Regions from separate parts of the Kitasatospora sp. NPDC057015 genome, predicted to be linked through region 3. Evidence: riboswitches for the same ligand, from Rfam matches in the RefSeq annotation. Region 3 holds a riboswitch; each other region holds the start of a gene.

The links. Region 3 has a riboswitch for S-adenosylmethionine ahead of ACFTWP_RS02925 (putative leader peptide). Riboswitches for the same ligand answer to the same signal wherever they lie in the genome.
Region 1: linked by a shared signal. The riboswitch ahead of ACFTWP_RS32680 (ABC transporter substrate-binding protein) and the one ahead of ACFTWP_RS02925 (putative leader peptide) in region 3 are both predicted to bind S-adenosylmethionine.
Region 2: linked by a shared signal. The riboswitch ahead of ACFTWP_RS36310 (aminotransferase class V-fold PLP-dependent enzyme) and the one ahead of ACFTWP_RS02925 (putative leader peptide) in region 3 are both predicted to bind S-adenosylmethionine.
Region 4: linked by a shared signal. The riboswitch ahead of thrC (threonine synthase) and the one ahead of ACFTWP_RS02925 (putative leader peptide) in region 3 are both predicted to bind S-adenosylmethionine.

Annotation. Positions count from the first base shown of each region.
Region 1 is NZ_JBHUSG010000047.1:46,229-53,460, forward strand. Features, by position in the region: gene ACFTWP_RS32665 (dipeptide ABC transporter ATP-binding protein) at 1-560, opposite strand, end outside; gene ACFTWP_RS32670 (ABC transporter permease) at 553-1,575, opposite strand; gene ACFTWP_RS32675 (ABC transporter permease) at 1,576-2,655, opposite strand; gene ACFTWP_RS32680 (ABC transporter substrate-binding protein) at 2,652-4,292, opposite strand; SAM riboswitch class IV at 4,519-4,629, opposite strand; gene ACFTWP_RS32685 (Gfo/Idh/MocA family protein) at 4,834-5,757, opposite strand; gene ACFTWP_RS32690 (hypothetical protein) at 6,236-6,796, opposite strand; gene ACFTWP_RS32695 (tetratricopeptide repeat protein) at 6,939-7,232, shown strand, end outside.
Region 2 is NZ_JBHUSG010000060.1:14,555-21,786, forward strand. Features, by position in the region: gene ACFTWP_RS36295 (heme-copper oxidase subunit III) at 1-259, opposite strand, end outside; gene ACFTWP_RS36300 (hypothetical protein) at 710-1,135, shown strand; gene trpD (anthranilate phosphoribosyltransferase) at 1,410-2,486, shown strand; SAM riboswitch class IV at 2,673-2,790, shown strand; gene ACFTWP_RS36310 (aminotransferase class V-fold PLP-dependent enzyme) at 2,841-4,223, shown strand; gene ACFTWP_RS36315 (Lrp/AsnC family transcriptional regulator) at 4,277-4,558, opposite strand; gene ACFTWP_RS36320 (rhomboid family intramembrane serine protease) at 4,650-5,468, opposite strand; gene ACFTWP_RS36325 (hypothetical protein) at 5,676-5,933, shown strand; gene ACFTWP_RS36330 (NYN domain-containing protein) at 6,183-7,232, shown strand, end outside.
Region 3 is NZ_JBHUSG010000002.1:272,041-279,272, reverse strand. Features, by position in the region: gene ACFTWP_RS02945 (DUF1996 domain-containing protein) at 1-1,063, shown strand, start outside; gene ACFTWP_RS02940 (hypothetical protein) at 1,167-1,748, shown strand; gene ACFTWP_RS02935 (LacI family DNA-binding transcriptional regulator) at 1,914-2,966, shown strand; gene ACFTWP_RS02930 (antitoxin) at 3,164-3,364, shown strand; SAM riboswitch class IV at 3,619-3,731, shown strand; gene ACFTWP_RS02925 (putative leader peptide) at 3,762-3,857, shown strand; gene ACFTWP_RS02920 (AAA family ATPase) at 4,015-7,170, shown strand.
Region 4 is NZ_JBHUSG010000003.1:237,266-244,497, forward strand. Features, by position in the region: gene groL (chaperonin GroEL) at 1-1,500, opposite strand, end outside; gene ACFTWP_RS04330 (cold-shock protein) at 1,892-2,095, opposite strand; gene ACFTWP_RS04335 (MoaD/ThiS family protein) at 2,768-3,046, opposite strand; gene thrC (threonine synthase) at 3,076-4,377, opposite strand; SAM riboswitch class I at 4,395-4,526, opposite strand; gene ACFTWP_RS04345 (glucosyl-3-phosphoglycerate synthase) at 4,706-5,725, shown strand; gene ACFTWP_RS04350 (trehalose-6-phosphate synthase) at 5,767-7,232, shown strand, end outside; gene otsB (trehalose-phosphatase) at 7,220-7,232, opposite strand, start outside.

The DNA of each region.
Region 1 (7,232 bases), on a different contig from region 3:
GTCGGCTCGTCGGCCACGATCAGCCGGGTGCCGAGGGCCAGGGCCATGGCGATGACGGCGCGCTGCTTCTGGCCGCCGGAGAGCTGGTGCGGGTAGTGGTCGACCCGGACGGCCGGCTCGGGTATGCCGACCTGGCCGAGCATGTCGATCGCCCGGGCCCGCCGCTCGCTCTTCGACCGCACCCCGTGGGCCCGGAGCCCCTCGGCGAGCTGCCAGCCGATGGTGAACACCGGGTTCAACGCGGTGGACGGCTCCTGGAAGACCATGGCGGCATGCGAGCCGCGCAGGGCGCGCAGCCGGGCCGGCGAGGCGGTCAGGACGTCCTCGGTCGGCTCCGCCAGGCCGTCCCCCAGGAGTACCCGGCCGCTGGTGGACGCGGTGGCGGGCAGCAGGCCGAGGACGGACTTCGCGGTCACCGTCTTGCCGCTGCCGCTCTCGCCGACCAGGGCGAGCACCTCGCCGGGTGCCACGGACAGGTCGACACCCCGGACGGCGGGCGCCGACCCGGTGTCGGTGCTGAAGGAGATGTGCAGGTCCTCGATGCGCAGCAGGTCAGTCATTGCCGGGGTCTCCGTCCGGTACCACCTGTGCCGGTGCCGCCTGTGCCGGTACCGCCGGGGCGGGGGTGCGTCCCTGGCCGGGGCGGCGGCGCAGCCGGGGGTCGGCCAGGTCGGTGAGGCTCTCGCCGAGCAGTGTCGTCCCGAGCACGGTGAGGACGATGCCGAGCCCGGGTGGCAGTGCGGTCCACCAGATCCCCGAAGTGACGTCCGCCACCGCGCGGTTGAGGTCGTAGCCCCACTCCGCGGCCGAGTTGGGCTCGATCCCGAAGCCGAGGAATCCCAGGCCCGCCAGGGTGAGGATGGCCTCCGAGGCGTTGATGGTGAGGATCAGCGGCAGGGTGCGCACCGAGTTCCGCAGCACGTGCCGGAACATGATCCGCCACATGCCGGCGCCGATCACCCGGGCGGCCTCGACGAACGGCTCGGCCTTCACCCGGGCCACCTCGGCCCGCACCACCCGGAAGTACTGCGGCACGAAGGCCACCGCGACCGAGCAGGCCGCCGCACCCAGGCCGCCGAACAGGCTGGACTGCCCGCCGCTGATCACGATCGACATGACGATCGCCAGGAGCAGCGAGGGGAAGGCGTACATCGCGTCGGCGAGCCCCACCAGCAGCCGGTCCAGCCGGCCGCCGAGGTACCCGGAGACGAGTCCGAGCAGGACTCCGGCGACCACCGACAGCAGCAGCGCCGCGACGATGATGCCGAGCGCCGTCCGGGTGCCCCAGAGCGTCCGGGAGAGGACGTCGTAGCCGGCGACGGTGGTACCCAGCAGGTGCTCGCCGCTCGGGTGCTGCCGGGATCCGAAGAGCTCGGTACCGCTGCGCAGTTGGGCGTATCCGTAGGGTGCGAGCAGCGGGGCGAGGAGGGCCGCGAGGAGGAAGAGGCCGGTCAGCGCGGCGCCGGTCAGCAGCATCGCGCGCTGCAGCCCGACGCTGCCGCGGGCCCCGCCGGGCAGCGGGAGTCGTCGTCGGCGCGGCCCGGCGGCCGGCCGCACGAGCAGGTTGTCCGCCACTCAGTACCTCACTCGGGGGTCGATCAGCGCCGCGACGACGTCGACGAGGAAGTTGGTCAACGCGACGACCACGGCGAAGAGCGCCACGATCCCCTGCACGGCCGGGAAGTCACGGACCGTCAGGTAGTGGGCGAGTTCGTAGCCGAGGCCCTTCCATTCGAAGGTGGTCTCGGTGAGCACCGCCCCGCCGAGCAGTCCGGCGACCTGCAGACCGAACACGGTGACGACCGGGATCAGGGCCGGCCGGGTGGCGTGCCTGGTCACCAGTCGGAGCCGGCCGACCCCGCGGGAGCGGGCGGCCTCCACGTACTCGGCGGACAGGGTGCCGATCAGGTTCGTCCGGACCAGCCGGAGCAGCACGCCGGCGACCAGCAGCCCGAGTGCGAGGCCGGGCAGCACCGCGTGGCTCAGCACGTCCGTGACGGCCCCCGCGTCGCCGCTGCGGAGGGCGTCGACCAGGTACACGCCGGTGGTGCTCGTCTGGTCCTGCAGTTGGAGCTGGACGTCGATGCTCGCCCGGCCCGAGGCCGGGAACCAGCCCAGCCAGATGGCGAACACCAGCTTCAGCAGCAGCCCGAGGAAGAAGACCGGGGTCGCGTAGTTGAGGATCGCGAACAGCCGCAGGGCGACGTCGGGCGCGCGGTCGCGGTAGGAGGCGGCGATCATGCCCAGCGGCAGGCCGACGACCAGGGCGACGACCAGGGCGTAGCAGGACAGCTCGACGGTCGCCGCACCGAAGTTCCGCAGCACCTCCGACACGGCCCGGTTGTCGGTGGCCGTGGTGCCGAAGTCACCGGTCAGGGTGGCGCGCAGGTAGTCGAGGTACTGGGTGAACAGCGGCCGGTCGTAGCCCGCCTGGTGCAGTTTGGCGTGCAGCTGGTCCGGGGTCAGCCGGTCGCCGAAGGCGGTGGTGATCGGGTCGCCGGTGGCGCGCATCAGGAAGAAGACGAGGCTGACCAGGACGAGGACGGTGGGGATTATGAGGAGGAAGCGGACGATCAGGTAGCGGGTGAGGGCGTACCCGGCGGCGCCGCCGGTCGAACCGACGGCGCCGGGGGTGTCCTGGGTGTGGACGGTCACTTCTTCGCGAGCTCCGCCCAGCGGAACTGGTACGCGCTGGTGAGCTGGTCCGGCACGCCGCTGACGCCGCTGCGGGTGACGATCGCGGTGGAGCCCTGGAGCAGCGGCACCAGCGGCACCGCCGCGGCGGTCGCCTCCTGCGCCTGCTTGATCAGCGCGGTGCGCTTGCCCGGGTCGGTCTCGGTCTCCTCCTGCTTGATCAGCGCCAGCACCGCGGGGTCGCTGTAGCCGTTGTTGACCCAGTTGTTGTCGGCGTAGAAGGAGGAGAGGTAGTTGTCGGCGTCCAGGTAGTCCGCGTACCAGCCGAGCTGGTAGAGCGGGTACTGGTCGGCGACCCGCTCCTTGCCGTACTGGGCCCAGGCGGTGGACTGGAGGTTCACCTTGAACAGGCCGGTGGCCTCCAGCTGGGTCTTGACCAGCGCGTACTCGTCCGCCGAGGAGGAGCCGTAGTGGTCGGTGTTGTACTGCAGGTTGAGGGCCACCGGGGTGCTCACCCCGGCCGCCGCCAGCCGCTGCGCGGCCGCGGCCTTGTCCGGGCCGCCCTGCTTGTCGCCGTAGATCGACTTGAGGGCGGGGGTGGCGCCGGTGATGCCGTCGGGGACGGAGGTGTAGAGCGGCTGGAAGGTGTTCTTGTAGACCTGCGAGGCGAGTTGGGCCCGGTCGACCGAGTCCGCGACGGCCTGGCGGACCGCCAGCGCCTTGGCGGGGTCGGCCTGCTGGGTGGCCGAACCGAAGGGCTGGGTCTTGAGGTTGAAGACGATGAACCGGATGCCGTTGCCGGAGCCGGTGTGCACCACGATCCCCTGCTTGGTGGACAGGTCCTGCAGGTCGGTGGTGGGCAGCGTGCGGTAGACCGCGTCGATGGTGCCCTGCTGGACGTCGAGCTTCAGGTTGCTGGCGTCCGTGTAGTACTTGAGCTGGACGTTCTTCGTCTTCGGGGTGCCCAGTTGGCCCTGGTAGGCGCTGTTCGCGGTGAAGGAGACCAGCGAGTTCTTGTCGTAGCTGCCGATCGCGTAGGGACCGTTCCAGGGCTGGCCCGAGATGACGGCCGCGTCCTCCAGGATCCGGTCCGCGGGGAACACCTCCTCGTCCACGATGTAGCCGGCCGCGGTGGAGAGGATCTGCGGGAACAGCGTGTCGTTGGCCGACTTGACGGTGAAGACGACCTTGGTCGGGTCCGGCGCGGCCACCGACTGGAGGTTGTACAGCAGCGAGGAGGGGCCGTTCTTGTCCGCGATCTTCAGCTGCCGGTCGAAGCTGAACTTGACGTCCGAGGAGGTCAGTTCGTGTCCGTTGGCGAACTTGAGGCCCGGCTTCAGGGTGACCGTGTAGGTGGTCGGGTCGGTCAGCGCGATGCCGGCCGCCAAGTCCGGCGACACGTCCGAGGAGCCGTTCTTCGCGGTGAGCAGGGTCGCGTACACCTCGCTCTCGATCGTGCCCGACCCCGCGTCCCAGGAGCCCGCCGGGTCGAGGCCGGTCACCTGGTCGGTGGTCCCGATGACGAGGGCCTTCGCCGAACCGCCGCCGTCGCCGGACCCGCTCCGGGCGCTGGTGCAGGCGGTCAGGGCCACCAGCACCGCGGTGCCGAGGGAGAGGACACGGAAGGACTGTCCGGCCGAGCCGGTGAAAGTAGACATGGGAATTCGCTGCTCCAGCACGCGTGATGGACGCGAGCAGGCCGGGGGCCCGGGGTCGGGCGTGGCCTGTCGCGAAGAGGTCGGTCACCGGGATCGTCCGGCCGTCGGGCCGTACGGTGGTCAGTGACGACAGAGCGCGCTGGAGACCAGCAACAGGTCGATGTGGCGACGGCGAAACAGCCGCATACCGACCTCCTGGTGTTGGCAGCCGGCCCTGCGGCCGCTGCGATCGCGCTTGCGGAACGGGATGTCCGCCGTGCCTTCACCTGGAGCACCCCGCCGCGTCAGGGGGGTTGCCGTCCGGCCAGCCAGGGCTTGGACACCGGAACTCGTGGCGCGCTGGAACCGTAGATCACCGGGTAACCCGGCGTCAATGCCTGTCCACGGCACCCTGTTTGGCGGGCGCCCATCCGCCCCCGGCCGGTGGCCGCTCCACCGGCCGGTCGTGGGACCTCGGGGCGCCTTCGGACACGCATCGGCCGGCGATCGGCCAGGGCTCGGCCGGTCGGGGCTGCCCCGACCGGCCGAGCCCGCCGCCGGCTCAGGCCGACTCGATCCGCTCGACGATCAGCTCGCACAGCTCGTGGGTGCGCAGCGCGTCGCGGGCATCGAGGGTCTTGCCGGCCCGGACGGCGTCCAGGAAGGTCAGCACGACCTGCTCGATGCCGCGCTGGCGGGCGACGGACACCCAGTCGCCCCGGCGGCGGACCGTGGGCTGGCCGCGGTGGTCGATGACCTCGGCGAGGTTGTGGACCTCGCGCTTCGAGTCGCTGCCGGAGACCTCCAGGATCTCCTCGGTGGAACCGGACATCCGGTTCATGATCCCGAGCGCGGTGAAACCGTCGCCCGCGAGCGTCAGGACGAGATGCTCCAGCAGGCCGCCGCGGACCCGCGAGCGGACGTCCACGTGCTCGACCTCGCCCGGCACCAGGAACAGCAAGGAATCCACCACGTGAATGAAATCGTCATAGACCAGCGACCGAGGAGCCTCCGCCAGACCCTCGCGATTCTTCTGCAGGACGATCAGGTCACGCGGACGCTCCTTCGCCTGGACATAGGAGGGAGCATGACGGCGGTTGAAACCCACCATCAGGGAGCGGCCGGCCTTCTCCGCAAGGTCCACCAGGTGCCGGGCACCCGCGATGGTGTAATCGAGCGGCTTGTCCACGTACACGTCGATGCCCGCCGTCAGCAGCCGCTCGACGATCGGCACGTGCTGGTCGGTCGCCGCGTGGACGAAGGCGGCGCGCACGCCGCTGTCGATGAGGTCGCCGAGGTCCGTGTAGCGGTGGTCGAGACGGTACGCGTCGCCGATCCGGTCGAGCTTCGCCCGGTCACGGGTCATCAGCCGCAGGTCCAGACCGGGCAGTGCGGTGAGGACCGGGAGGTAGGCCTTCTGCGCGATGTCCCCGAGACCGATCACCGCGACCGGGAGCAGGGCGTCGGGGGCAGGGGTGGGGCTCATCGGGTCTCCTATTGGTGCGCACGATCATCGACTGGCCCCACCCTATGCGGGACAGATCCCCCGCCGCCGAGCCCCCACCCGAGGGCCGAGAAATCCTCAACCACCGACACGCCGCACCGCACGGACCACCCCCCTGGGACGCTCGACCAGACTCCACACCTCGACCGACAGTGCCGATCGACAGGCATGCTCGCCTGCGCGATGTCCGATCATGCGTACTGAGCTCTTCTCCTCCAGCCTGGAACGCCGACCTGTTATCGAGACCCACAGGAGCGAAGACCCCTTGACCCCCGAGTTAAGGGGTTCAACTATTGCCGATAGTCGAGATTTCAGCGTCTCGACTTTTTGTTGCTCAACCACTCTTATTTGCAGGCGAATTAGAGGAGTCATCCGCGTCTCGCCAATTGCGGATCCCCTCGCACCTGAGGCATCGTCAGCTTTTGCTTCGTACATAGACGTCCGTTTTCGCCCACGGCGCTCATGCGCGCTCATCCTGCCCGCCTTCGGCCACCTCCGGCCCCTCGGCCTGCGCCCGGAGCACATCGGCGCCTGGGTCACCGCACAGCTGAAGGCCCAGCGCGGGCGTGTCACCGTCCATCGGGCCGTGTCCACCCTGCGCAACGCGCTGAACGTTGCGGTGCGGTCGTGGCGGCTGCGCTACGACCCGGCCAAGCACTCCGTGCCGCCCAAGCCCCGCGCAGCCGAGCGCACCTGCCGGACCCCCGAGCAGGCCGCGACCTTCCTGCAGCACGGTGCAGAGCAGTACGCGGACCAGCTGACCGACCTGTTCGAGGTCATGCTCGGCACCGGCATGCGCCGCGGTGAGGTTCTCGCCCCGCACTGGTCGGACGTCCACCTCATGGACCGCAAGCTCTACGTCCGCTGGACCCTCGCCGCGATCGACAACGGGAAGATTCACCTCCGGAAGCCGAAGACCGAGGCCGGCCGGGCCTGGATCAGCCTCTCCCCCGGGGTCATGGCCGCGCTCCACCGCCAGGCCGCGATCCAGAGGGCCGCCCACCCCGACGCCCGGCACCATGGCAGTGCTCCACCGTCGGTTCGGCCTTCCCGGTGCTGGGGCACAATGAGCCGCAGACACCCACCTCGGCCACCGGAACCGACGAGTGGCGCAGTTCCGTGGCCGCCCCGCCGCGGTGGGTCGGGACGAGGGAGACGGTGCCGTGGTGCGGTGGCAGGGGATCGACTTCACGGTGGACGGACGCGAGCCTGTGACCGCCGAGGAGTACTACCGGATCGGCCTGCAGTGCTGGAACGGTGCGCAGTACCGTGCGGCGGCTGTCTTCTTCCTGGAACCCGCTGCGGATGCCGGTCACAGTGGCGCCGTGGAGCTTCTGGGGCACGTCGACTTCGTGGAGGGGAGGTATGCGAGTGCGGTGCAGCGGTTGCGGGCGAGCCCGGATTCGCCGCGGGCCGCTTACTACCTCGCCGTACTCCACCACCGCGGCTGCCCCCAA
Region 2 (7,232 bases), on a different contig from region 3:
GCTGGCAGGTCAGCGAGGAGAGCACCAGGATCGTGGTGTTGACGGAGGAGAAGGGCACGTTGAGCGCGTGCGCCTTCTCGCTCCAGAACTCCGCCCCCTTCACGGAGCGGAGAGTGAAGTACATCGCGAAGAGGGCCGCGAAGAACATCAACTCGGAACTCAGCCAGACGATCGTTCCGACGCTGACCATGTTCGGCCGGTTGACCGATCCGTGCGCGTGCCCGGTTTCTACTGCTGTTGCTGTCGCCACGACGGACATTATGTCGGTCCCTTATTCCGTCTTCACGCCGGGGGGTGTCCCTCGGAGTGTCCGGTGCGTGCGATATGCCCCGTTGGGGGCCGACAGGGCCCCGGCCAGCCCGGTCGGCGCGACTATGTCCGTTTTCTGACGGTTGTTCGGGCCGTCCGGCGCCCCCTGAAGGGGGTCGAGCACTCCTTTGCCCTGCGTGTCGCCGACCCCGCGGGCCCGTGGGGTCGGCTAGCGGGTCCGCCGTACGGGTGGTCTGTGCGCGCGAGGGTGACGCGGCGCGTCCAGGCGGATGACGGTCCAGCGCGTCGCCTTGGAAGGGAGGGGGCCGGGTCCGTCCGCAACCGGACGCGGAGCGCTCCGCCACCGGATCGCGCGGGAGGGGCTCCACGGCGGGTGATCGGGAGTAGCATCCGGAAGAGGTGGACGTGGTCCGGATCACATCTGAGGGAGCAGGGCCCCATGGCGCACACGACCGACGAGACGCTCACCGTCCTCGTCTACAGCGATGACCGCAACACCCGCGAGCAGGTGCGGACGGCCCTCGGCCGGCGCCCGGCCGCGGACCTCCCCGAACTCGACTACCTGGAGTGCGCGACCACGCCCGCGGTGCTCCGCGCACTGGAGAAGGGCGGCGTGGACCTCTGCGTGCTGGACGGCGAGGCCGTCCCGGCCGGCGGGCTGGGCCTGGGGCGCCAGCTCAAGGACGAGATCTACGGCTGCCCGCCCGTGCTGGTGCTGATCGGCCGGCCGCAGGACTCCTGGCTCGCCGCCTGGAGCCGGGCCGACGCCGCCATCTCCCACCCGGTGGACCCGGTGGCGCTGGCCGAGGCCGCCGCCACCCTGCTCCGCAACCGGATCGCGGGCCGGACCCCGGCCGCCCGCTGACGGCCCCGGCGGCCCGGCACCCCGGGCGCTCCGGGCGGGAGCCCGGGGCGCCCGCCCGGCCGTCGCCCGCTCCCGTGCGCTCAGGTCGGGGCCGGGGCCCCTCCCGGTGGGAGCGGCCCGTCCCGGTGCCGGTGCGTCGTCGCGGCACCGGTGGCTCGTCTCAGTACTAGAGAAGGGGAGCGGCGACGGGGGCGGGCCCGGTGCGCCGCTGGATAGGCTGGCCTCCTTGTTTCCGGAGCCCTTCCGGTGACACTGACGAGAGCTGGAGTCGGCCATGGTGAACGCGCACCCTGCGAACGGCGGCAACGACCCCGTGCAGGTGGTCCGCACCTGGCCGGACCTCCTGTCGGCACTCCTGAGGGGCGAGGACCTCACCCAGGACGACACCGCCTGGGCGATGGACCAGATCATGAGCGGCGCGGCCAGCCCCGCGCAGGTGGCCGGTTTCATGGTGGCCCTGCGGGCCAAGGGTGAGACGGTCGACGAGATCACCGGCCTGGTGGCCGCGATGTACGAGCACGCCGAGCCGCTGCACATCCCCGGCCCGGCCGTCGACATCGTCGGCACCGGCGGGGACCGCGCGAAGACGGTCAACATCTCCACCATGTCGGCCATCGTCGCCGCGGCCGCCGGCGCCAAGGTGGTCAAGCACGGCAACCGCGCCGCCTCCTCCTCCAGCGGCTCCTCGGACGTGCTGGAGAAGCTCGGCATCAACCTGGACCTCAGTGCCAGACGGGTCGCCGAGATCGCCGAGGAGGTCGGCCTCACCTTCTGTTTCGCCGCCAGGTTCCACCCCGCCATGCGGCACGCCGCCACCGCCCGCGGTGACCTCGGGGTGCCGACGGCCTTCAACATCCTGGGCCCGCTCACCAACCCGGCCCGGGTGGACGCGCACGCCATCGGCTGCTTCGACACCCGGCTGGCCGGGCTGATCGCCGGCGTGCTGGCCCGCCGGGGTGCCACCGCCCTGGTCTTCCGGGGTGACGACGGCCTGGACGAGCTGACCATCTCCACCACCTCGCGGGTCTGGCTGGTGAAGGGCGGGGTCGTCACCGAGACCTCCTTCGACCCGCGCGACGTCGGCATCGAGCTGGTCGGCATCGAGGCCCTGCGCGGGGCCGACGCCGCCCACAACGCCGAGGTCGCCCGCCGGCTGCTGGCCGGCGAGCGCGGGCCCGTACGGGACGCCGTCCTGTTGAACACCGCGGCCGCGCTGGTCGCCCTGGACCTCACCGAGGCCCCGCTCGCCGAGCAGCTCGCGGCCGGCATGGTCCGCGCCGCCGCGGCCGTCGACTCGGGCGCGGCCCAGTCGGTGCTGAAGCACTGGGCCGAGGCCACCGCCCGCCGCTGAGCGGGTGTCCGGCGCCGGCCGGGCTCCGGAGCCGCGCGTGCCGCCGGGCGGCCGGCGGCGATCACCGCACCGGGCCCGCGGAGCCGTGCTCCGCGGGCCTTCGCCGTGCCCCCGCGCCGGGCGGGCCTGTCCACATGGCGGACTGTTGTTTGACCACCAGGCGGGCGCCGCCTAGAGTTTTCGCCAGGTCATGAGTGACAGCGACAAGCCCCAGCTTGCTGTCCGGCAACCCTCCGTCCGTGGCGGGGTGCCCTGGGTGAGGACCGGGCCGCGCGGCAGACCGTCCGCGTGGCAAGCGCGGACCACCGGCACAGTCGCACTCCCGGGGTCCTTACCTCAGAGGAGTGCATCAACATGTCCGTGACCACCACCGAACTCTGCGCCCCGCTCGCCGTCCTCGGCCAGGACGTCCAGGTCCCGCTGGCCAACGGCGAGAAGGTCGGCTACGCCGCGCTCGACTACGCCGCCAGCTCCCCGGCGCTCCAGCGGGTCTGGGACGACGTCGCCGCGTACGCCCCCTACTACGGCAGCGTGCACCGCGGCGCCGGCTACCTCTCGCAGCTCTCCACCGACCTGTTCGAGCAGAGCCGCCGCACCGTCGAGGAGTTCCTCGACCTGCGGGACGGCGACCAGGTGGTCTTCACCCGCGCCACCACCGACTCGCTGAACCTGCTGGCGGGCGCCCTGCCGGCCGGCACCCGGGTCTTCGTCTTCGAGACCGAGCACCACGCGTCGCTGCTGCCCTGGCGCCGGGACGGCCTGGAGGTCGGCTACCTGCGCGCCCCCCGCTCGCACGCCGACGCCGTCGCCGCGCTGGACGAGGCGCTGGCCGGCGCCGGCGAGGGCCCGAAGCTGTTCTGCGTCACCGGCGCCTCCAACGTCACCGGCGAGCTGTGGCCGGTCGCCGAGCTCACCGAGACCGCCCACCGCCACGGCGCCCGGGTCGTCCTGGACGCCGCGCAGCTCGCCCCGCACCACCGGGTCTCGGTCCGCGAGCTCGGGGTCGACTGGGTCGCCTTCTCCGGACACAAGCTGTACGCGCCGTTCGGCTCCGGGGTGCTGGCCGGCCGCAGCGACTGGCTGGACGCCGCCGAGCCGTACCTGGCCGGTGGCGGTGCCACCCGCACCGTCGCACGCGAGGTGGACGGCTCGGTCGCCGTCGAGTGGCACTCCGGCCCGGCGCGGCACGAGGCCGGCTCCCCGAACGTGATCGGCGCCTACGCGGTGGCCTCCGCCTGCCGGGCGCTGACCGAGGCCGGCTTCGACGCGCTGGAGGCCCGCGAGCAGCAGCTGATCGCCCGTCTCAAGGCCGGCCTGGCCGAGATCCCCGAGGTCCGGGTGCTCAGCCTGTTCGGTGACACCCCGCTGCTCACCGACGTCGCCCGGGTGGGCGTGCTCTCCTTCGTCGTCCAGGGCTGGAACAGCTCGCACTTCTCGGCGGCGCTCTCCGCCGAGTACGGCATCGGCGTGCGCGATGGCCTGTTCTGCGCCCACCCGCTGGTGCGCACCCTGCTCGGCGGCGAGGAGGCCCCGCCGTCGGAGTGCGGCGCGCCGGAGGCCTCGCTGCCCGGCGAGCGCAGCCTGAACGCGATCCGGGTCAGCTTCGGCGCCGGCACCCCGGACGAGCACGTGGACCGGTTCCTGACCGCGGTCCGCGAGCTCGTCACCGAGGGCGCGGCCTGGAACTACCGCAGCGAGGGCGGGCGCTGCGTCGCGGACACCCGCCGGGCCGGCTGACCAGGCGCCCGCGGCACCGGTGCCGGCCCTGGCGCCGGCACCGGCCGGCCCGGCTACTCGTCGAGGCCGAGGGCGAACGCCGCCTCCAGGTCGTGCTGGGAGTACGTGCGGAAGGCGATCTGGGTCTCGGTGTGCGCCACTCCCGGCACCTTGTTGAGCTGACCGGGGATCACGTCGGCCAGATCGTCGTGCCTGCGCACCCGGACCATCGCCACCAGGTCGTAGCCGCCGGTCACCGAGTAGACCTCGCTGACACCCTCGATGGCCGTGATCGCCTCGGCGATCTCCGGGATGCGGTCGACGCTGGTCTTGATCAGGACGATGGCGGTGATCACTCTGCTGCTCCTTTGTGGGGTGTCGTCAGCGTAGCCGCCGCCCCGCCCGGCGTCAGCGCGCCGCCGACCGGCGCCCTGGCGGCCCGCGTCCTCAGCCCGTGGCGGGCGGGCCCACCGGGCCCCGGCGGGCGGCGGCCCGCGCGGCCCAGGTGAAGAGGAAGCCCGCGGCGAAGCCGATCACGTGCACCAGGTACGCGACGCTCGTCCAGCCCGGCGGCCGCTCGGTGCCCGCGAACCCGGCCGAGCGCACCGACCACCACTGCAGCGCGAACCAGAGACCGAGCACCAGCCAGGCCGGGAAGCGCAGCGGCAGGAAGAGGAGCAGCGGCACCAGCGTGGTCACCCTGGCCTTCGGGTACAGCCGCAGGTAGCCGCCGAGGACGCCCGCGATCGCCCCCGACGCGCCGACCAGCACCCGGGTCGAGTCGGCCGAGTGCACCTCCGCGATCGCGTAGCCGTACGTCGCCAGGGCGCCGACCGTCAGGTAGAAGAGGACGAAGCGGGCCCGCCCGAGCCGTTCCTCCACGCCGGCGCCGAAGACGTAGAGGAAGAGCATGTTGCCCACCAGGTGCAGCCAGCTCGCGTGCACGAACAGCGAACTGAGCACCGAGAGCACCGGGGACTTGCCCGGGGTGGGCGCGAGCACGCAGGACTCGGGCTGGACGATCCGCCCGGCCTCCAGCGGGCGGTGTTCCAGCAGTTCGGCCGGGATCACCCCCCACCGCTGCTCGTAGCGCTGCTCGGCGCAGACCCGGGCCTGGCCGGAGCCGTACAGCGGGTTCAGACCGGCTGCCGGGCCGAGCAGGAACACCAGCGTGTTGAGGGCGATCAGGGCGTACGTGACCACGGGGACGGGGACGGCCGGGCGCCCGTCCCGCGCGCCGGTGGGGTCGAGGACCGGGATCGCCATGAGGGTGAGCATTCCTCGGCCGTGCGGCGGCGACACCGGCCCGTACTGCGTGTGGGTGACCGCGGAGCATGATCCGGACCGGTGGCGGGTGCGCAGGCCCCAGGCAATAGGCTGGGGGGCGGGCATTCCCCGCCTCCCGCCGCCGACGCCGGGCTCCGGGGGGAGCGCCTCCCGCCCAGACCAGGGAACCGCCGAGAGGACCCCCCGATGACCGTCCCCGCCCTGACCGCAGAGACCCGCTGGCGCTGCACGCTGTGCGGCAACCTGACCCGCTTCGACGTGACCCGGACCGCGAGGGTGGTCGAGTACCTGCACTTCGACCTGGCGGGCGAGTCCAAGGTCGAGGAGACCGAGGTGCTGGCCGAGACCGTCGAGTCGGTGCGCTGCCGCTGGTGCAACGCGGTCGACCAGGTCGAGCTGGTGGACCGTCCGGGCGCCGAGGCCGAGGCCGCCGAGCAGGCCTGAGGCAGCGGCCGGTCGGCCCGCCCGCGGCCCCGGCACCCTGCCCGGGCCCCGCCGGCGCCCCGGGGCCGCCCCCGCCGCCCCGCCCTGGGCCCGCGCCGGGGGGCCCCCCCGGCGGCCCCGCCCCCGGCCCGGGCCCGGCGGGGGGCCCGACCGGCGCCCGCCCGCCCGGAGTGTGGCGTGGCGCGGTGCGGGGCACCGTACAGGGACAATTGCAGAGAGCGGTGAGTTTCAGGGCAGCGGCAGTGGGCCGTGAGCACCCCGCAGAACAGGATCGGAGCCGAGGACGTGGTGGACGCAGCGAGGGAGCCCGCCGGACCGCAGGGGCAGCCGCCCGCTGTGGACGCGCGGCCCCCGGACGCGGTCGAGGGCGTCCCGGCCGGCACCGAGGACGCGGACGGGGGCGCCCCGGCGGGCACGGGCACGGTAGACGGCTCGGCGGACGCGGACCCGGGCGCGATCGACGACGCGGGCACCGGCGAGCGGGACGACGCCGCCCAGGCGCACGCCCACGTCCACGCGGACGCCACTGACGGGGACGGCGCCGGCGAGCGCGCGGGCGAGCAACTGGACCGCCCGCTGCCGGAGGGCGTGCGCCGCCGGGTGGTCGGCATCGCCGCCGACGCGCTGGGCGGCCTGCCGATCGCCGACCTCCCGCTGTCGCTGCGCCAGTACGCCAAGTTCACCCCGGCCCGGCGGGCCAAGTACGCCGCCACCGCGCTGGCCGCGGCGCTGGAGTCCGAGCCCGCGTTCCGGGTGCGGATAGCGGACCGGCTGCGTCTGGGGCAGCCCGACCTGGTCAGGGCGCTGGAGGCCGGCAACGTGCCCGGCGCCGCCGACCCGATGGACGTCGCCACCGCCGCGTACCTGCTGCGCCCGCCCGGCTGGGCCCGGCTGGTCGCCCAGGCGGGGGAGCTCGCCGAGCGGGCCGGCGCGGAGGACGCGGCCGCCGAGTCGGCGAGGCTGGCCGAGAAGCTGCAGGCGGAGCTGGCCGAGCTGCGGGCCTCCGCGCGGACGGACCTGGAGCGCCAGCGCGCCGAGTCGGAGAGCGTGCGCCGGGAGGCGGAGTCGCTGCGCAAGAAGGTGCGTTCGCTGGAGAGCGACACCCGCAGGGCGCAGGCCGAGACCCGCAAGCTCGCCGCCGAGCTGGACGCGCTGCGCACCGCCTCCGGCGCCGAGCGCAGCGCCGCCGAGGGCGAGACCCGCCGGCTGCGGCACCGGATCTCCGAACTGGAGACCGCGGTGGAGCAGGGCAGGCGATCGGCCCGCGAGGGCCGCAGCGTGGAGGACATGCGACTGCGG
Region 3 (7,232 bases):
GCAGGTGTCCCCGGACGCCAGCAACTGGAGCACGGTCTACTCCACCACCACCGCCACCGGCGGCGTGCAGAACCTCAACGTCACCGGCAGCGGCCGCTACATCCGGCTGTACGCCACCGCCCGCGGCACCCAGTACGGGTACTCGCTGCTGGAGTTCAAGGTGTTCGGCCAGGTGAGCACCTCGACCAGCGGCTACGTGCTGGCCAACCCGCAGGTCACCGGGGTCACCCCGTCGACCAACAACCCGCCGCACGCCTACTTCCACGAGTTCCAGGCGAACTGCTCGGCGTCCCACAACCTGCCGGACGACCCGATCGTCTTCCCCGGCCAGGCCGGCGCCTCCCACCTGCACACCTTCATGGGGGCCACCAACACCAACGCCGCCTCGACCCTGGCCTCGCTGAACACGAGCGCCAGCAGCTGCCTGGCCCCCGCCGACCGCTCCGGCTACTGGATGCCCTCCATGTACGACGGGGCGACGGTGGTCAACCCGGTCGGTCTCCAGACCATCTACTACAAGAGCTCGGTGAACGACTACACCAGCGTGCGGCCGTTCCCGCCGGGCCTGCGGTTCGTGGTCGGCAGCCCGTCGGCCACCGCCACCCAGTTCGCCACCGACCCCGGTTACGTCGCGGGCTGGGAGTGCGGCACCGGCTACCACAGCGTCGACCTGCCGGTCGACTGCCCCGGCGGCGGCCAGGTCGGCGTCCGCTACCAGGCACCGAGCTGCTGGAACGGGCTCTACCTGGACACCCCCGACCACAAGAGCCACATGGCCTACCCGGTCGGCGGGGTCTGCCCGGCCACCCACCCGGTGGCGCTGCCGATGATCGAGTTCAAGGTGGCGTTCCCGGTGAACACCGCGAACATGTCTCAGCTCCACCTGTCCAGTGGACGGGGCTTCTCCTTCCACTACGACTTCTTCAACGCCTGGGAGGCGCCCACGCTCGCCGCGATGGTGAACCACTGCATCGTCGGTGGACTCCAGTGCGACCCGCGCGGCTACGACCAGAACCAGCCCGCCAAGGGCGCCGTGCTCAACGCGCAGTACCTGCTCCCCTGACGGTCCCCACCGCCCGACCCGTGCCCGCGACCGCCCCCGCTCCGGCGGGGCCGGTCGTGGGCACGGCCCGTACCGCGGCCCCACCCGCTCCGAAGGAGACCTCATGACCACCCGGCCCCGCCGGCCGCTGTCACGGGCCGCCGCCGTGCTCCTGCTCTCCCTGGCCGCCGCCTGCGGCGCACCGGCCGGGCCCGGCGCGGGCCCGGCGCCGACCACGGGCGCCGCCGCGCCCGGTACCGCCGGGGGCGTGGACCTCGGCCCCTCGCCCGCCGCCCTGATGGTCTGCGCGGGCAGCGTGCCCACCCAGCTGGCCGGGGCCTTCGGCACCGAGACCACGACCCCGCCCAGCGGGACCTGGGCACAGCACCTGTACACCTGCACGTACGCCTACCCCGAGGGCACGCTGCTGCTCACGGTGAAGGAGCTGGCCGACCGGGCCACCGCCGGCGCGCACTTCGAGGGCCTGCGCGGCAGTGCCGGGCCGGTGACGACCGTCGACGGCCTCGGCGAGGCCGCCTTCACCCGGGCGGACGGCTCGACGGTGGTGCGCAAGGACGACTTCGTGCTGACGGTCGACGTGCACGGGCTCCCGGAGCGTTTCGGGAGGCCGCCGCGGAGCCGGCCGAACGTCTCGGTGACGGTCGCGACCACCGTGATGATCTGCTGGAAGGAGCACGTCGCGTGACGGGAAACGTTTCCCGGCGGGCCCGTACCGGGGCTGTCCGGGCGCATTCCGGTGCCGGAGCGCGCTCCGGCGCTGCCCGCCCGGGCCCGATCGGCTCCGGAGGAACGGCTCCGAGCTGTGACTTTCATGGATAGAGCGCTCTCCCATCGTGCTATAAAAGTCACCATGAGCGAAGCCCTCCGGTCCGCCGTCAACCGGTCCACGACCCTGGAGGACGTGGCCCGGGTCGCGGGCGTCTCCCGGGCCACCGTCTCCCGGGTCATCAACGGCATCCGCAACGTCGACCCCGCCATCCAGGAGAGCGTCCGACTGGCGATCGCCAGCACCGGGTACGTGCCCAACGGCGCCGCCCGCTCGCTGGTCACCCGGCGGGCCGGGGCCCTGGCGCTGGTCGTCTCCGGCGCGGGCGCCGAGGCGGACGGCCAGGCCGGTACCGAGGTCTTCACCGACCCCTTCTTCGGGCGGGTGGTCAGCGGGGTCTTCACCGCGCTGCGCCCGCAGGGCCTGCACCCCGTGCTGATGCTCGCCGACGCCCCCGAGGCCCGCGAGCAGGCCCTCGCCTACCTGCGGCAGGGCAACGCGGACGGCGCGATGGTGGTCTCCACCCACGCCGAGGACCCGCTGCCCGCCCTGCTGCTGGAGGCCGGTGTCCCCACGGTGCTGTTCGGCCGGCCCGACAGTCCGCTGCCGATCAGCTGCGTCGACCTCGCCAACCGGGACGGCGGCCGGCTGGCGGCCGACCACCTGCACGCCCGGGGCTGCCGCCGGGTGGTGACCATCGCCGGCCCCTCGGACGTCCGGGCGGCCCGGGACCGGCTGGCCGGCTTCCACGACGCGATGGCCCGCCACGGGCTGCCGTACCTGCCGCACGCCGAGGCGGACTTCACCCAGGCCGGCGGCGAGCGGGCGATCACCCGGCTGCTGATCGAGCACCCGGACGTGGACGGGGTGTTCGCCGCCAACGACCTGATGGCGCAGGGCGCGCTGGCGGTGCTGCGCGACCACGGGCGGCGGGTCCCGGAGGACGTGGCGGTGGTGGGGTTCGACGACAGCAGCGCGGCCACCGCGGGCCGGCCGCTGCTGACCACCGTCCGCCAGCCGGTGGAGGAGATGGCCGCGGAGATGACCCGGATCCTGCTCGACCACATCGCCCGGCCCGAGCGCGGCGCCACCTCGGTGATCTTCGAGCCCTCGCTGGTGGTCCGGCAGTCGGCCTGAGGGCGCGCGCGGGGGCGCCCGGCCGGGCCCGCCATGGGCGGAGGGCGGCCGGAGTGCGGGGAAACGGGCTGGTCGGCGGCCTTCCGCCGGGGGTGCCGGCGGACCGCGGGCCGGGGCGGCGCAGCCCGCCGGGATGCCGATTCCGGATCTCGTGTCGACCATGGACGTAGTTGGTCACCGAAGACGGAGGTCACATCATGTCCATGCTCGACAAGCTCAAAAGCATGATGAAGGGGCACGAGGACACCGCGCAGAAGGGGGTCGACAAGGCCGGCGACATGGTCGACGACAAGACCGGCGGCAAGTACAGCGGCCACGTCGACACCGCTCAGCAGAAGATCAACGACCAGCTCGGCAACCAGTCGATGCCCGGCGAGGACCAGCCGCCGCAGCCCTGACGGCACGGACGTCGGTGCCGCGGGCGCCGTACCCACCCGCTCCCCCCGCCGGCCCCGCCGGCGGGGGACGAGTGGTGCCCGGGCGGCTCCTGCCCCGAGCGGCCGGCACCTCGGGCCCGGGTCGCCGTGGGCTCGTGCTCCCCCGCCCGCCGGGATGGTCGGCCGTGTTACCGGCGGGTCAAAGCCCTGTTGCGTGACAGGGCGTGACCGAACATCGATTGACGGGGCCGTTCGGGCATTCGTACACTCGCAGCGGCGAAGAATGTCAGCTTTGGGCCCCGGCCGGCTGACTGGCAACCCTCCACTGTGGCGGGGTGCCGCCGGGGATAAGCCGGGTGGCATGGGTGTCATGCCGCAAGCACAGGTGCCCCGGCTACACAGGGGGATGGAGACGGTCATGCAGCGCGTGCACGGCAGCCGTGCCGTTCAGCTCAGACTGGTGGCCAGGCTGGCCGTCGACCTCGTCCGCAGTGCCAGCTCACTCTGTCGTTGAGGCCACTCGGCCGCACCCCGTAGAGGGTCGCGGTCCGGTTCGCGCGTCATGCCCACGGGCCCTGTCGGGCCACTGACGCACCTCGTTTCCGGCCTCTCGTACGACGGGTAGCGCAGCGTTGCGCGGCCCGGTCGTGCGCCCTGCTCCAGGAGAGCGGATGCTCACGTCCCCCGCGCGCCCCGCGCGTCCTGTCCATAGATCCGAACTCTCAGGCCGTGACGGCGAGTTGCGGCTTCTTCACGATGCCCTGGACCGCTCGCTGCGCGGCCGGGGCGGCGTCGTCGCCCTGGGCGGAGCAGTGGGGACGGGCCGCACCGAACTGCTGCACGCCTTCTCCGACACCGCCGCCGACCACGGGGTCCGCGTGCTGTCGGCGGCCGGATCGCCGCTGGAGCGGGACTTCCCGTTCGGGATCGTCCACCAGCTGTTCCAGAGCGCCGGACTCGACCCGGCCGCCGACGCCGAGGCCGCACGCCTGCTGGACACCACCGCGACCCCGGCCGACGACGGCAGCCCCCGGCTCACGCCCCGCGCGCTGCACGGGCTCTGCTCGCTGATCCTGAGACTCGCCGAGCGGGTGCCGCTGCTGCTCGCCGTCGACGACCGCCAGGACGCCGACGCCCGCTCGCTGGAGTTCCTGCTCTACCTGGTCCGGCGCACCCGCACCTCGCGGGTGCTGACGGTGCTCGGCTCGCGCGAGACCATGACGCCGCCGAACCCCTTCTTCGAGGTCGAACTGGCCAGCCAGCCGCACCACGAACGGCTCCGGCTCGCCCTGCTGCCGGCCGGCCTGATCAGCGACCTGCTCCGCGAGCGCTTCGGCGCGGATGCCGCACTGCGCCTGACGGCCGAGGCGCACACGCTGACCGGGGGCAACCCCCTGCTCGTCCAGGCCCTGCTGGCCGACCAGGAGGCCGACGGGGCACGGCACGAGCTGGTGGTGGGGGAGAACTACCGGCGGGGGCTGATGAACTGCCTGCACCGGATGGACCCGCTGGCCCTGCGCTACGCCCGCGGCGTGGCCGTGCTCGGCCGGGCCGCCGAGCCCGAGCTGCTGGCCGAACTGCTTCTGCTCGCACCGCAGTCACTGCCCCGGGCGTCCTACCTGCTGCACTCCGCCGGGCTCTTCCGGGACGGCGGGTTCCGTCACCAGACGGCCGGCGGGGACCTGCTGGCCGCCATGACCCCGGAGGAGCTGGCGGCGCTGCACCACCGGGCGGCCCTGCTGCTGCGGGCGTCCGGCGCACCCGCCGCGGTGGTGTCGGAGCAGCTGCGCGCGGCCGAAGGGCACGTCCGGGCACCGTGGGCGGTGCCGGCGCAGCCGGCCGCCGGCCTCGGGGAGGCGCTGGAGGAGGTGCTCAGCGACTGCGACCCGGGCGAGCCGGCCGGCTGGGCGGAGCTCTGGGCACCGGGCGGGACGGCACCGACCGTCCCGCACCGGGCTCCGGGGCATCCGCTCCTCCAGCGGCAGGCCCCCGAACACCCGGACCGGGTCGGCGCGTTCGCCGCCCACCCGGATCCGGTGCACCCGGCGATGCCGCCCGCCGCCACCGCGTGGCCGGCCGGCGCCGAGCCGCCCGCGTCGTCCCCGGCCGCGTCGCCCCTGGCCGCGCGGGTGTTCAGCGCGGAACCCGACCCCCAGGGGCCGTTCACCCAGGGGCCGTTCACCGCGGAGCAGTACAGCGCGGAGCAGTACACCGTGGAGGACTTCACCGCCGGGCAGTTCACCGCCGGGCCGGACGCCGTCGGGCCCGACACCACCGAGCCGGCGCCGTCCGGCCCCGTCCCCCTCACGGCGCTGCCGTGGGTGACCGGCCCGGCATCGGCCGCCGAACCCGGGCCGGCGGAGCCCGTGCAGATCCAGTGCGTGCCCTGGCTGCCCGGTACGGAGGAGGAGTCCGCCGAGGCGGACGTACGGCGCCGGCTGAAGGCCGTCCGCTACCTGTTCTGGCACGGTCGGGTGGGGGAGGGCATGGCGGCCCTGGAGCGCTTCGAGGCGGAACAGCCGCCCGGCGCCGAGCCGGCGGGCCTGCGCGAGCTGCGGGCCTGGCTCGGGTACTGGTTCCGCTCGCTGTTCCCGCAGCCGGTGCCCCAGCCGTCCGCCGGCCGCCCCGGGGAGGACGGACTGGGCGTCCTGGCCGGGCTGCTGGCCGGGCTGCCCCCGGAGGAGCTGGTGCTCAGGGCGGAGCGGATCCTGCGCGACGGGCGGCTCGGCGGGGGCTCGGTGGAGTCGCTCACCTCCGCCCTCACCGTGCTGGTGTACGCGGACCGCTCGGACCGCGCGGCCCGCTGGTGCGAGCCGATCGCCGCCCGGACCGCCACCGCCAACTGCAGCTCCACCTGGCACGCGCTGTTCTCCGCGCTCCGCGCCGAGGTCTCCCTGCGCCAGGGCGACCTGCGCACCGCCGAGGAGGCCGCCCGGGCCGCGTTCGCCCGGATCCGCCCGGAGGGCTGGGGCGTGGCGGTGGGCTACCCGCTCGCCACGATGATCGCCGTACGGACCGCGCTCGGTCGGCACGACGAGGCCGCGCGGTACCTCACCGTCCCCGTGCCGGCGGAGACCTTCCGGACCCCGGCCGGGCTGCACTACCTGGACGCCCGGGGCAACCACCTGCTCGCGGTCGGCCGGCCCGAGGAGGCGCTCGCCGACTTCCGGGCCTGCGGCGAGCTGATGGCCGGCTGGGACATCGACCACCTGCCCGGTCTCGTCCCCTGGCGGATCGGCGCCGCCCGGGCCGAACTGGCGCTGGGGCGGCGGCAGTCGGCGCTCGTGCTGGCCGACCGGCAGCTGGCCGCCCTCGGGCCGGCCGGGAACGTCCGGGTGCGCGGGATGGCCCTGCGGATCCGGGCGGCCGCCGGGGAGCCGGTCGAGCGGACCGCGCTGCTGGAGCAGGCCGTCACCGCTCTGGAGACCGCCGGCGACGGCGCACAACTGGCCGCCGCACTGGGCGAACTGAGCGCCGCCCACCGGGCCGAGGGCGACCCGGGCCGGGCCCGGCTCGCCGAGCGGCGGGCCGGCGGCGGGCCCGGCGGGCCGTACGGCGCCCACCCGGACGGGCCGCTGCCGCCGCCCGCCGGACCCTGGGGGTACCACCCGGCCGAACCGCCCGCGGCGGACCGGCTGAGCGACGCCGAACGCCGGGTCGCCGAGTTGGCCGCGCACGGGTTGACCAACCGCGAGATCGCCCGGAAGCTCTACATCACCGTCAGCACGGTGGAGCAGCACCTCACCCGGGTGTACCGCAAGCTCGGCGTGCGGCGGAGGGTCGACCTGCGCTACTCCCCCTACCTCGGATCGGAGTTGGCCGGGTAGCGGGTAGCGGGTAGCGGGTTGTGGGTAGCGGGTCCCGGGCCGCGGGCTGCGCGCGGACCGGG
Region 4 (7,232 bases), on a different contig from region 3:
CGCCGAGCGGGTGACCTTCGCCGGGTCGATGATGCCCGCGGCGATGAGGTCGACGTACTCGTTGGTGGCGGCGTTCAGGCCGTGACCGGCGGGGAGGTTGCGCACCTTCTCCACCACGACACCGCCCTCGAGGCCGGCGTTGATCGCGATCTGCTTGATCGGGGCCTCCAGCGCCACGCGGACGATGTTGGCACCGGTGGCCTCGTCGCCCTCGAGCTCCAGCTTGTCGAACGCGACCGAAGCCTGCAGCAGCGCGACGCCACCACCGGCGACGATGCCCTCCTCGACGGCGGCCTTCGCGTTGCGGACGGCGTCCTCGATGCGGTGCTTGCGCTCCTTGAGCTCCACCTCGGTGGCCGCGCCGGCCTTGATGACGGCCACGCCGCCGGCCAGCTTGGCGAGGCGCTCCTGGAGCTTCTCGCGGTCGTAGTCCGAGTCGCTGTTCTCGATCTCGGCGCGGATCTGGTTCACCCGGCCGGCGACCTGGTCGCTGTCGCCGCCACCGTCGACGATGGTGGTCTCGTCCTTGGTGATGACCACCTTGCGGGCGGTGCCCAGCAGGTCGACGCCGGCGTTCTCCAGCTTGAGGCCGACCTCCTCGGAGATGACGGTGCCACCGGTGAGGATGGCGATGTCGCCGAGCATGGCCTTGCGGCGGTCACCGAAGCCCGGGGCCTTGACGGCGACGGACTTGAAGGTGCCACGGATCTTGTTCACGACCAGGGTCGACAGGGCCTCGCCCTCGACGTCCTCGGCGATGATGACCAGCGGCTTGCCGCTCTGCATGACCTTCTCCAGCAGCGGGAGGAGGTCCTTGACCGAACCGATCTTGGAGTTGGCGATCAGGATGTAGGGGTCCTCGAAGGAGGCCTCCATCCGCTCCAGGTCGGTGGCGAAGTACGCCGAGATGTAGCCCTTGTCGAAGCGCATGCCCTCGGTGAGCTCGAGCTCCAGACCGAAGGTGTTGCTCTCCTCGACGGTGATGACGCCTTCCTTGCCGACCTTGTCCATCGCCTCGGCGATGAGCTCGCCGATCTGGGTGTCGGCGGCGGAGATGGAGGCGGTGGAGGCGATCTGCTCCTTGGTCTCCACGTCCTTGGCCTGGGCGAGCAGCTGGTCCGAGACGGCCTTGACGGCCTTCTCGATACCGCGCTTCAGGGCCATCGGGTTGGCGCCGGCGGCGACGTTGCGAAGGCCTTCCTTGACCAGGGCCTGGGCCAGGACGGTGGCGGTGGTGGTGCCGTCGCCAGCGACGTCGTCCGTCTTCTTGGCGACCTCCTTGACGAGCTCGGCACCGATCTTCTCGTACGGGTCCTCGAGCTCGATCTCCTTGGCGATGGAGACACCGTCGTTGGTGATCGTGGGGGCGCCCCACTTCTTCTCAAGGACGACGTTGCGACCCTTGGGGCCGAGCGTCACCTTGACAGCGTCGGCAAGCTGGTTCATCCCGCGCTCAAGGCCGCGGCGAGCTTCCTCGTCAAACGCGATGATCTTTGCCATGTGAAGTGGTCCTCCGAGACGGCGGTGAATGCTCGGACCGGAAGGTGCCCGCGACGGACGGCCCTGGTGTGCGGGGGTCCTTTCCCCTACCGCTCCCGGGGGCCTCACCGACCCGGTCCGTTGTCACTCTCAAGCTGTGAGTGCTAACGCCAATGATTAGCACTCCGGCATGGCGAGTGCAAGCCCCACCCACGATCCGGCCGGGCGCGTCGCCCCGCCCGCGCCGCTCCCGCGGCCCCCGCCGCCCGCCGGGCCGCCCGCCGACGCCTCCGATACGCACGACCCGGGCCGGACATGCCGACGGGCCCGTACGACTCACGTCGTACGGGCCCGTCGGTCGAAGCGGATCACCAGCCCGTGGGCCGAGCCGAGGCTCCTGGGTCCGGAAGGGTCAGACCGCCGCGCGGACCATGTCCGCCTGCGGGCCCTTCTGTCCCTGGGAGATCTCGAACTCGACCCGCTGGCCCTCCTCGAGGGTGCGGTAGCCGTCCATCTGGATCGCGCTGTAGTGGACGAACACGTCCGCACCACCGTCGACCGCGATGAAGCCGTAGCCCTTCTCCGCGTTGAACCACTTGACGGTGCCCTGAGCCATTCCGAACTCCCCTAGTGCTGTGCTGGCCCTTCACGGATCCCGCAGGTCGCGGGCCCGGGTCTGGTTTGAGGCCGGCCCGGGGAACCCCCCCTGAGCGCAGCCGTGCACGCCGCAGCCGCCCGCCATGGGCCACCGGACGGTGGTCGTCGAGCGGGTGAATGCGTCGATCGCGGCTGAATGTATCCGTATCGAAGCCCTCTGCAACAGGCCCAGCCAGCGGGAATTCGCGGCAGCCGTCGAGGCGCAATACGGGATGCATGCGGAGAAATTCGGCATATCACGCCGGGCATAGCGGACGAATGCCGCAAATAGCGGCCGGAATTCTGACGCCTGCCTGACATCTTTCACGGGCACGACATGTGAGCCGGTCTCAGCGGCCGGACGGGACACGAACGTGCGGGGCGCCCACGGGGGCGGCGATCGGCTGGCGGGGGAGGGGGCCCGGTCATCAGCTGTCCGACACTTTACTCCGCCTCGGACGGCCGAATTCCCACCCCAACGCGGCGAGCCGCCTTCACGACCGGAGAATTGAATTCCGGACACGAAGGCGGCTCGGTCCACCGGCGCCCCGCCGGCCCTCCCGGGGCGACCGGGGAAGGCGGGACGGAGCGGCCCGGCGGACGGGACCTGCGGGGCCGCGCCGGCGGGTGCCGGCGCGGGCGGCGGGGGCGGTCAGCAGCCGCCGGCCACCGCGGGGATGATCGACACGCTGGCGCCGTCCTTGATCTCGGTTGCCAGGCCCTCGGCGAAGCGCACGTCGTCGTCGTTGACGTAGATGTTGACGAAGCGGCGCAGCTTGCCGGTGTCGTCGAGCACGCGGGCGGCGATGCCCGCGTGGTTCTTCTCCAGGTCGGCGATGACCTCGGCGAGGGTCGCGCCCTCGGCGGCCACCTCGGCGGCGCCGCCGGTGTAGGTGCGCAGGATGGTCGGGATGCGGACGTTGGCGCTCATGGCGGTGGCTCTCCTAGCGTGATGGGGGATCAGGCGGACGCGAGGCCGGCCGACCGGAAGGACTCCAGCGTCGGGCGGATGGTCACGGTCAGACCGGCGTCGGCCACCGCGTCCAGGGTCTTGAGACCGTCGCCGGTGTTGATCGCGACCGTCTCCTTCGCCGGGTCCAGCTGCCCGGTCTCGACCAGCTTCTTCAGCACGCCGATGGTCACCCCGCCCGCGGTCTCGGCGAAGATGCCCTCGGTCCGGGCCAGCAGCTTGATCGCCTCGACCACCTCGGCGTCGGTGACGTCCTCGACGGCGCCGCCGGTGCGACGGGCGATGTCGAGCACGTACGGGCCGTCCGCCGGGTTGCCGATGGCCAGCGACTTGGCGATGGTGTTCGGCTTGACCGGGCGGATCACGTCACGGCCCGCCTTGAAGGCGGCCGACACCGGGGAGCAGCCCTCCGCCTGGGCGCCGAAGATCCGGTACGGGCGGTCCTCGACCAGGCCGAGCTTGATCAGCTCCTGCAGCCCCTTGTCGATCTTGGTGAGCTGCGAGCCCGACGCGATCGGGATCACGATCTGCTCCGGCAGGCGCCAGCCCAGCTGCTCGCAGATCTCGTACGCCAGGGTCTTGGAACCCTCGCCGTAGTACGGCCGCAGGTTGACGTTGACGAAGCCCCAGCCCTCGCCGGCCGGGTCGCCGATCAGCTCCGAGCAGAAGCGGTTCACGTCGTCGTAGTTGCCCTCGATGCCGACCAGCTCGCCGCCGTACACCCCGGCCATGACGACCTTGCCCTGCTCCAGGTCGTGCGGGATGAACACGCAGGACTTGAACCCGGCCCGGGCGGCCGCCGCGCCCACCGCGCCGGCCAGGTTGCCGGTCGACGAGCACGAGAGGGTGGTGAAGTCGAACGCGCGGGCCGCCTCGATGGCGCAGGCCACCACGCGGTCCTTGAACGAGTGCGTCGGGTTGCCCGAGTCGTCCTTGACGTGCAGCTGCGCGGTGAACCCGAGCTCGCGGCCCAGGTTGTCGGCCTTCACCAGCGGGGTCCAGCCCGGGTTCAGGTTCGGCTTGGAGGCGACGTCCGCGGGGACGGGCAGCAGCGGGGCGTAGCGCCAGATCGACGCCGGGCCGGCCTCGATCCGCTTGCGCAGCTCGTCCGCGCCGGCCGAGCCGAAGTCGTACGCGATCTCCAGCGGGCCGAAGCACTCCAGGCACGCGAAACTCGGGCCGAGCGGGAAGCGGGTGCCGCACTCGCGACAGGAGAGTGCGATGGCGGGGCCGAGGTCGACGGAGTCGGTCACGTCTGCGGCGCCGGAAGCGTTGGTCGCGGTGATAGCCATGATGGCGGAGGCCTCTCTCCTCATCTTCCCCGTGACGCGGGCGCGCCACAGGACGGAATTGGCACCTGTCCCGCCGGGCCGCGAAACGGCCGTGCGAGAAGGTTGCCGGGACGTCGACGGGCCGTTCCCTCAGTCCCTCTGGATGAGCTCTGTGAAGTTGTGGTCCTGCGCAGCGGGCGACCCCGGCGTGCGAAGGTCTAAGCGCTGTACGAAGACTGTATCCGAAGGCGTCAACCGTGAAGCGGTCCGTCCGCCACGCGAGATGCCCGACCGACGCGAAGTGCCCCACCGACGCGCGCCATCGAGGGCGCCCACCAAGGAGTGTGCCGTGCCTGCCGAGCTGCCCCCCGCGCTTCTCCCGGAGGTGGCCTCCTGGCTGCGCCGCCGGTCCTGGAGCGCGGCCGACCGACCGGTGCGCGACCTGCTCGCCGCCAAGGAGGCGGCCGGCCGGGCCGGCACGATCAGCGTGGTGCTGCCCGCCCTGGACGAGGAGTCCACGGTGGGCGCCATCGTCTCGACGATCCGCCGGGAGCTGATGGAGCGTCTCCCGCTGGTCGACGAACTGGTCGTGGTCGACTCCGGTTCGGCGGACCGCACCGCCGAGGTCGCCGCCGGCGCCGGCGCGCGGGTGGTGCACCGGGACGCGATACTCCCCCGGCTGCCCGCCGAACCCGGCAAGGGCGAGGTGCTGTGGCGCTCCCTGCTGGTCACCTCGGGCGAGATCGTCTGCTTCGTGGACGCCGACCTGCGCGAGTTCGACCCCGCCTTCGTGTCGGGGATCGTCGGCCCGCTGCTGACCGATCCGGGCATCCAGCTGGTCAAGGCGATGTACGACCGCCCGTACGAGCTGCCGGGCGCCGGCGAGGGCACCGTCGACCCGATCGGCGGCGGCCGGGTCACCGAGCTGGTCGCCCGCCCGCTGCTCAACCTGCACTGGCCGGAACTCGCCGGTTTCGTGCAGCCGCTCGGCGGGGAGTACGCGGCCCGGCGCTCGCTGCTGGAGCGGCTGCCCTTCCCCACCGGCTACGGCGTGGAACTCGGCCTGCTGGTGGACGCCCTGGAGACGGCCGGGCTGGACGCGCTCGCCCAGGTCGACGTGGGGGTCCGCCACCACCGGCACCAGGACAGCCAGGCGCTGGGGAGGATGGCCGCGACCATCTACCGCACCGCCCTGGAACGCCTCGACCGCACCCACCGGCTCAAGGCCTCCGCGGACCTGGTGCACCCGCTGCTCACCCAGTTCACCCGGACCGGCGGGGGCTTCACCGCCCGCACCCACCCGGTCGGCGCGCTGGAGCGGCCGCCGATGCACACGGTCGCGGAGTATGTGAGCCGTCACACCGCGTGAAGGGACGTTTGGGGGCGCCGGACCACGGCAAGGTTCCCATCATGGGCGATCTCACGACGGCACGTTCGAGTACGACCGGAAGCGCCCCCGTCCTGGTGGCGTCCAACCGCGGTCCGGTGTCCTTCAGCCGACGCGAGGACGGCGGCCTGGACCTGCGCCGCGGCGGCGGCGGCCTGGTCTCCGGGCTCTCCGCCATCGACGACCCCTCGGCGGTCTGGGTCTGCGCGGCGCTCGGCGACGCCGACCGGACGGCGGCCCGGCAGGCCCCGGACGGCCGGCTCGACCGCGCCGGGCACGACGTCGGCGGACAGGCCGTCCGGATGCTGGACATCGATCCCGACACCTTCGCCCGGGCCTACAACGGGGTCGCCAACTCGACCCTCTGGTTCGTCCACCACCTGCTCTACGCCACACCGACCGAACCGGCCTTCGACGCCGGGTTCCGCACCGAGTGGCAGGCGTACGAGGAGTACAACACCGCCTTCGCCGACGCGCTCGCCGCCGAGGCCGCCCCGGGCGCCGCCGTCCTGGTGCAGGACTACCACCTGTCCCTGGTGCCCGCGCTGCTCCGGGCCCGCCGCCCCGACCTGCGGATCGGCCACTTCTCGCACACCCCGTGGGCGCCGCCGGACTACTACCGGATGCTGCCGGACGACGTCGCCGAGGCCGTGCTCACCGGCATCCTGGGCGCCGACCGGGCCGGCTTCCTGACCCGCCGCTGGGCGCTCGCCTTCGCGGACTGCTGCGCCGACCTGCTCGGCGCCGAGGTCGACCGCGAGGCGCTCACCGTCACGCACGCGGGCCGCACCACCGCGCTGGGCGTGCACGGTCTGGGCGCCGACGCCGACTTCCTGCGCGAGCGCTCGCACCGGCCCGACGTCGAGGAGCGGCTGACCGCCCTGCGGGCGGCCGTGGGCGAGCGCCGCACGATCGTCCGGGTGGACCGCACCGAGCTGAGCAAGAACATCGTCCGCGGCCTGCTGGCCTACCGGCACCTGCTGCGGACCAGGCCCGAGTGGCTGGACCGGGTCGTGCACGTCGCCTTCGCCTACCCCTCGCGGACCGACCTGGCCGAGTACCGCGCGTACACGGCCTCGGTCGAGCGGATCGCCGGGGAGATCAACGAGGAGTTCGGCACCGACACCTGGCAGCCGCTGATCCTGCACGTCAACGACGACTTCCCGCGGTCCCTGGCGGCCTACCGGCTGGCCGACGTGGCGCTGGTCAACCCCATCCGGGACGGCATGAACCTGGTCGCCAAGGAGGTCCCCGTGGTCTCCGACGCGGGCTGCGCCCTGGTGCTGTCCCGGGAGGCGGGCGCGCACGCGGAACTCGGCGAGGACGCGATCAGCGTCAACCCGTACGACGTGATCGCCACCGCCGAGGCACTGCACACCGCCCTCACCATGCCCGCCGCCGAGCGCACCGAGCGCACCAAGCGGCTGGCCGCGGCGGCCACCGCGCTGCCGCCGCAGCAGTGGTTCCTCGACCAGCTCAACGCACTGGG